2 linked regions of the Acidicapsa ligni genome follow. The protein of the gene in region 2 interacts with the protein of the main gene of each other region in a pairwise test. Links are inferred from orthologs where the notes say so. Each region holds a gene or a part of one and is shown on either strand. Other genes may lie near its edges.

Evidence for each region.
Region 1: the proteins of secG (region 2) and secA interact in binary tests that used the Escherichia coli proteins (3 or more experiments, as listed by UniProt). The link is inferred for Acidicapsa ligni from one-to-one orthologs.

The regions. Positions count from the first base shown.
Region 1 is NZ_JAGSYG010000003.1:723,972-727,804, forward strand. Bases 322-3,833 are described here. They hold secA (preprotein translocase subunit SecA), read right to left. Parts: upstream 3,504-3,833; coding sequence 522-3,503; downstream 322-521. Other genes in these bases: OHL19_RS13290 (class IV adenylate cyclase), read left to right, coding at 322-384; OHL19_RS13300 (hypothetical protein), read right to left, coding at 3,691-3,833. Outside these bases: more of OHL19_RS13290, read left to right, coding at 1-321. UniProt on the Escherichia coli protein: Required for protein export, interacts with the SecYEG preprotein conducting channel.
Region 2 is NZ_JAGSYG010000007.1:244,116-247,155, forward strand. What follows is about bases 229-2,947. They hold secG (preprotein translocase subunit SecG), read left to right. Parts: upstream 229-1,288; coding sequence 1,289-1,606; downstream 1,607-2,947. Other genes in these bases: OHL19_RS20675 (mechanosensitive ion channel family protein), read left to right, coding at 229-1,008; OHL19_RS20690 (MBL fold metallo-hydrolase), read left to right, coding at 1,699-2,337; OHL19_RS20695 (M28 family metallopeptidase), read right to left, coding at 2,470-2,947. Also shown: more of OHL19_RS20675, read left to right, coding at 1-228; more of OHL19_RS20695, read right to left, coding at 2,948-3,040. UniProt on the Escherichia coli protein: Subunit of the protein translocation channel SecYEG. Overexpression of some hybrid proteins has been thought to jam the protein secretion apparatus resulting in cell death; while this may be true it also results in FtsH-mediated degradation of SecY.

The sequences.
Region 1 (3,833 bases), on a different replicon or contig from region 2:
ACGCACAAACGCATTCCTGACTCAGGTGTAGGCGAAGATCGCCACAAGCATCGCGTGGAAACAGAGACCGAAGTTTCCGATGGCGAATCGCTCGCCGTAGTCTTCCAATCCATTGGCCTAATGCCGGTCTTTCGTTATGAAAAATGGCGCACCGAATGGGCCGATGACGAAGGTCATTGCGTTGTAGATGAAACACCCGTCGGCAACTTTGCCGAGCTCGAAGGCACACCCGACTGGATCGACCGCATCGCCGCCCAACTCGGCATCGCACAGGAAGAGCGCATGACTCTTAGCTATGGGCGGCTCTTTGATCAGTGGCGCGAACGCACTGGCAGCACTGCGGAAAACCTCACCTTTTCTGCAGTGGGCGAAATCGTCAGTTAGCTTTCCGTATTTGCTTTTTCATTGCAAACAGGAGCAAATAAGAAGCGCGGCCAGCATGGAGTAGACTCGCATCAGAAGTCGTTCTACCCTCCATATCCAGCCACGCTCTCACGCCATCGAACTACCAGGAATGGTCTCTAAGCTTCCACTCCATGACACTTCTTGAACTTCTTCCCTGATCCACATGGGCAAAGATCATTCCGCCCAACCTTGCTCCCAGCGTTTCGCTGTGTCGGTTCACTGCTCGCCGCAGCGCCTGCAAAGCGCGCAGCCTCCAGCTCCCGATGCTTTCTGCGCTCGAACTCCTTCTCCAGCGCATCGATCGTTGTCGATGGCGCGCGTGTCGGAATCGATACTTCACGCGGCAGCTCCTTCGCCGTCTCCCGGGAAGGCAACTGCGCAGCGCTCTCGACCGGCGGAGCCGCAGGGACTTCCCTGTCCACCTTGGGAACCTGCGTCACCGGCTGACCATCGGGTCCCACAATCTGCATGCGGAACAGATACCGGACCGTATCCTCCTGGAACTTCACCATCATCGCCTCGAACATATCGAACGACTCGCGCTTATACTCCACCAGCGGATCCAGTTGCGCATAGCCGCGCAAACCGATTCCCTCCTTGAGATGATCCATCGCAAGTAGATGGTCCTTCCAAAGGCCATCCAACACGGACAACATCACCATGCGTTCGTGATATCGCATCGCCTCTGCGCCGAGAATCTCTTCCTTCGTTTCGTACTCTGCCTTCAGCTTGTTGAAGATTCCCTCGCCGAGTTCATGGCGCGTCAGTTCAAGTGGATCGAGTCCCTGATTATTCAGATCGAAGCCAAACTGTTCGATAAGCTTGCCCTTGAGACCCTTGATATCCCATTGATCGGGATGTTTGTCTTCAGGCGCAAACTGATCAAGCATGGTGCTCAAAATATTCGAGAGATAATCCTCAAGAATCAGCTCACGCTGCTCGACTGCAAGTAGCAGCTGACGGCGTAAACCATACACCGCCTCGCGCTGCTTGTTCATCACATCGTCATACTCAAGCAGATGTTTGCGCGACTCGAAGTTCTGCGATTCAACCGCTTTCTGTGCGCCTTCAATACGCTTGGAAATCATGCGCGACTCAATAGGTACGCCTTCTTCCATGCCGAGACGTTCAAGCAGTGTACTCACCCACGCCTTGGCGAAGATGCGCATCAAGTCATCTTCAAGCGACAGATAAAATCTTGACGCACCCGGATCGCCCTGACGACCTGCGCGGCCACGCAACTGGTTATCGATGCGCCGTGACTCATGGCGCTCCGTGCCAAGAATGAACAGGCCGCCCGCGGAGATAACGGCATCGTGATCCCGCTGCACGCCTTCTGCATGATTCTGGTAATACTCGTTCCACTGCGGTTCAGGCGTTTCAAACTCCTGGCCCTGGTAATAGAAACGCAGGAAGCCTGCAGGAGCCATAGGATTGATCGCGCCCTCTGCACCGCTAATGACGCGTGCAAGGCCATTCTTCACCAACTCCTGGCGCGTCATGAACTCGGCATTGCCGCCCAGCAGAATATCCGTACCACGACCCGCCATGTTGGTGGCAATCGTAACCATACCCAACCGGCCAGCCTGCGCAACAATCTCCGCTTCGCGCTCGTGGAACTTCGCATTCAACACGACATGCTTCACGCCTTTGCGCTGCAATGTTTGCGAAAGCAACTCGCTCTTTTCAATCGATGTGGTGCCAACGAGCACCGGCTGCCCCGTCTCATGCACCGTGGCGATGTCATCCGCCACAGCTTTGTATTTTTCCTTGATTGTCCGATAGACCACATCGGAACTATCCTCACGCAGCATCGGCTTGTTGGTTGGAATAACCGTGATGTCGAGCTTATAAATCTTGTCGAACTCGGCAGCCTCAGTCTCCGCTGTTCCTGTCATGCCGGAGAGTTTTTTGTACAAGCGGAAGTAGTTCTGGAAGGTGATCGTCGCCAGCGTCTGATCTTCCTTGCGGATGCTCACGCCTTCCTTCGCTTCGACGGATTGATGCAGTCCATCGGACCAGCGACGACCTGGCATCAGGCGGCCTGTGAAGGTATCCACGATGATAACTTCGCCTTCTTTGACGACGTAATCCACATCGCGTTTATACAGCGAATGCGCCTTGATACCCGTCTCGACATAATGCTTCAGATCCCAGTTTTCCGGGTCGGCAATGTTTCCGATGCCAAGCAGTTCTTCAATCTTGAACCAGCCCTCATCCGTCACGCCGATGGACCGCTGCTTTTCATCCACGACATAATCGCCGGTGAAAATCTTGGCTTCTCCCTGGCCCGGATCTGTCTCTTCTCCCAACTCAAGCTGCGGAATAATCTTGCGCACTCGCGCATATTTGTCCGTAGTCTGATCCGTTGGTCCGGAGATGATCAACGGCGTACGAGACTCATCGATGAGAATAGAATCGACTTCGTCCACGATGGCGTAATACTGGCCACGCTGTACACAGTCCTTGAGCTCGAACTTCATGTTGTCGCGCAGGTAATCGAAGCCAAACTCATTGTTGGTGCCATAGGTGATATCGGCCGCATACGCATCGCGACGCTGGCTGTCATCAAGATCATGCACGATCACGCCGACGGTGAGCCCGAGGAACTCATAGATCTTGCCCATCCACTCGGCATCACGCTTAGCCAGGTAATCGTTGACCGTGACCACATGTACGCCATGCCCCGCGAGCGCGTTCAGATAGCAGGCCAGCGTGGCGACAAGTGTCTTTCCTTCACCGGTACGCATCTCGGCGATCTTGCCCTGGTGCAGCACCATGCCACCAATCATCTGCACATCGAAGTGACGCATTTTGACAGCACGTTTACCTGCTTCGCGAACCACAGCGAAAGCCTCGGGCAACAGCTCGTCAAGTGCCGCGTCTTCTGCAGCCTTGATGGCGTCAGGATCTGTCAGGCCTTCAATACGTGCCGCAATCCGAGCGCGAAACTCGAGAGTCCGGCCGCGCAATTGCTCATCGGAAAGCGGAGCAATCTGTGATTCAAACGACTGGATAGCAGCAACTCTGGGCAACAGGCGCTTCACTGCGCGATCGTTGCTGGTACCAAAAACTTTTGTTAGCACATTACCGAACACGGCAGAACTCTCCATCTCTCAGTTTAAATGCCGCACGATTGCGCAGCGTCGATACAGGTCTCCGGGCAGAGCACAACGATAAAGCATTCCTCCATCGACGGCACAAAATAAGGCCATTGAATCGAATGGATTGAGCTGGAATCGTGCGCGTAACCCGCGTCCGAACGAGAACCGGTCCATTGGAAAACTAAGGAGCCGGGCTTCCGCTATGCTCGAAAATCCCCAGGGATGGGGACAACGGCCTGCAGGATGCAACCAAAGCAGGCCCTGAGCAAACCTCAGGCGCAGATGCCAGAACCGACAGCATCACCGGCGCAGATTGAAGCGAAT
Region 2 (3,040 bases):
AAATCCTCGCGGGACAATGCGCAAGCCAATGCCGCGCAGGACCACGCCACACGCCTCGCCGCCCTCAAGCAGCAAGGCCAGCTACAACAGCTCATCGGCATCTGCAACGACCGCATCCACACGCAAAAACAACTCGCGAACCTCTACGACAAGTGGGCTATTCAGGTCCAGCTACAGCACCGCATCGTCCTCCATCTCATCCTGCAATCCATCGCAATGATTGCCTTCATCCTCATCTGCGTCACGCTCTTCACCAGCATCATCCACCGCTGGATGGAGCGTCCCGGCCTCGATCCGCGCCGCACGCAGACCCTCCGCACCATCTTCCAGCTCAGCGTGCAGATCCTCGGCATCGTGATGATCATGTTCGTTGTCTTCGGCGTGCCCAAACAGGTTTCCACCGTCATCGGCCTGGCCACCGCCGGCCTCACCGTTGCCCTGCAGGACTTCATCATCGCCTTCCTCGGCTGGTTCGTTCTCATGGGCAAAAACGGCATCCGCCTCGGCGACTCAGTAGAGATCAACGGAGTCACCGGCGAAGTCATCGAACTCGGCCTCTTCCGCACCGCAATCCTCGAAACCGGCAACTCCACCGAAGAAGGTCACCCCACCGGCCGCCGCGTCGCCATCCTGAATAAGTTCGCCGTCAATGGTCAGTACTTCAACTTCTCCACCGCCAGCCAGTGGATGTGGGATGAAATTTCCGTCAACGTCCCCGAATCCGAAAACAGCTACACCATAATTGAGCAGATTCACAAAGCCATTCTCAAAGAAACGGATCAGGACGCCCACAAAGCCGAGCAGGAATGGAAACGCTCTTCACGCTTGAACGGCCTAACCCAGTTCGGAGGCAGCGCCCAGGTCAATCTCCGCCCAGCGTCTCCCGGAATCAACGTGCTTGTCCGCTACGTAACCCGGGCTGCGGATCGCTTCGACCGTCGCAACCTCCTCTATCAAACCGTGATCGATGTCCTCCACAAACAGGCAGGAATCGTCCCGGCAAAATAGCAGCAAATCAAACTTGAACGTAATAATCCGTAATAATCCACAACAATCTCTGATTCAACACAACTCGGATGGCTGTCGTGTTCCCATGACCCTTCCACCTTTGATATACTTCGATAGTTGTCCTAAAGCGGAAGTGGCGAAATTGGCAGACGCACAAGCTTGAGGTGCTTGCGCCGCAAGGTGTGGGGGTTCAAGTCCCCCCTTCCGCACCAAAATTCTCCCGTCCTGAGCGCGGCCGCAAGGCAAGTCAGTCGACGAGATTCAGGAAAGCAGTCAACACATGCAATTTTTGCTGTATGCAACTATCGTTCTTCACGTGATCGTATGCCTCTTCCTCATCGGCGTCGTTCTGCTTCAGCAAGGTAAGAGCGCAGACCTCGCCGGCACCTTCGGCGGACAAGGTTCACAAACCGCCTTCGGTCCTCGTGCAGCAGCTAACTTGCTCACCAAGATGACCAGCTGGGCCGCCGCGCTCTTCATGATCACCTCGATTTCGTTGACCATCCTTTATCTCCGCTCTAACGGTTCCAGCTCCTCAGTGTTTTCCGGAATGAAGGGCACAGCCCCAGTCTCTGCCCCAGCCAAGCCCGGCAAATAATTCGGATCAGATTTCAGCAGCAAACGAGGCGGACCTATTAGGTCCGCCTCAATCTTTTTCCCCCACAAAATCCCCTCGACTAAACTAAACCTATGACCGTCGCCCCAATCATCGAAACCTTCCCCGTAGGCCCACTCCAATGCAACTGCACCATCCTGGGCGACCCTGCAACCGGCGAAGCCATCGTCATCGATCCCGGCGACGACATCACCCGCATCCATCGCCGCCTGACCGGCCAGAACCTCAAGCTCAAACAAATCTTGATCACCCACGCCCACATCGACCACATCGGCGGAGCACTCAAGCTCAAACGCCTCACCGGAGCACCCATCCTCCTCAATGAAAACGACATCCCTCTCTTGCAGATGATGGAAGTTCAGGCCGGTTGGATAGGCATCGACACCCCGGAAACCGAGTCCCCCGACGCCAGCCTCAAGGACGGCCTCAAAGTCGGCTTGGACGCCTATCCAGCCCAGGTCATTCACACCCCCGGCCACACCCAGGGCAGCGTCTGCCTGCACTTCGCTCCACTCAATTTGCTCGTCGCAGGCGATACCCTGTTCGCCCGCAGCATAGGCCGCACCGACCTGCCCGGCGGCAACGGTCGTCAGATCATCGACTCTATCAAAACTCGCCTGCTGGTTTTGCCAGAAGAGACCAAAGTCCTCCCAGGCCACGGCCCTGCCACCACCATAGGCCAGGAAAAGAACCGCAACCCATTCCTCATATAAACAGAAAACAGGCCAACCGGCGACCATGGAACATCTCTGCTTCAGAGACGCTGCTTCAGAAACATCGAATTGCCTCTGAAGCAGTACCCTCAAAAATCAGCCTGAACATCCTCAATCTGAATCTCGCAATATCTACTTCCTGCCCAGGTTCCCACCCAGATTCCCGCCCGAGTTCTCAGGTCTGGATGCCCCAGCCGGCACCAGCGACTCCAACTTCTCCGTAGCCGCCTTGATCACCGCACTCTCATTCCCCAACACCTTACCCACCGAAACAGTAGCCCCCTCGGCAACAGCCCACTTGCGCTGCTCAATCGCCTCACGAACCGCCGGCAGCGTCTTCACGCCATACCCCGTATAGGCCCCGGGAGCATAAATCTGGTGCTTGAACCAGGAGCGCCCCGGCAGCCCAGCCGGATCGAAGAACGCCCGCTCCGTCTGTATCAACAACTGGTTCACGGCATCGATCCCAGCTCCATCCAGCGCTGCCCCTCCATTCGCCTCAGCAGCCTTCACGGCCTCTTCGTACTCCCGCGCCGTGGACGTCAAGACCGTCGCGCCATTCTCCAGCGGCGCAAAATTCAGAAATGGCGGCATCTCTTCTTTCTTGGGAGCAGCAAGCGGATTTTTCGGATCGTTCGTCGCCTCAAAGACTCCCTCGGCGATCTCCCTGTTCTTTTCCGCAATCTCATCCTGCTCGCTCTTC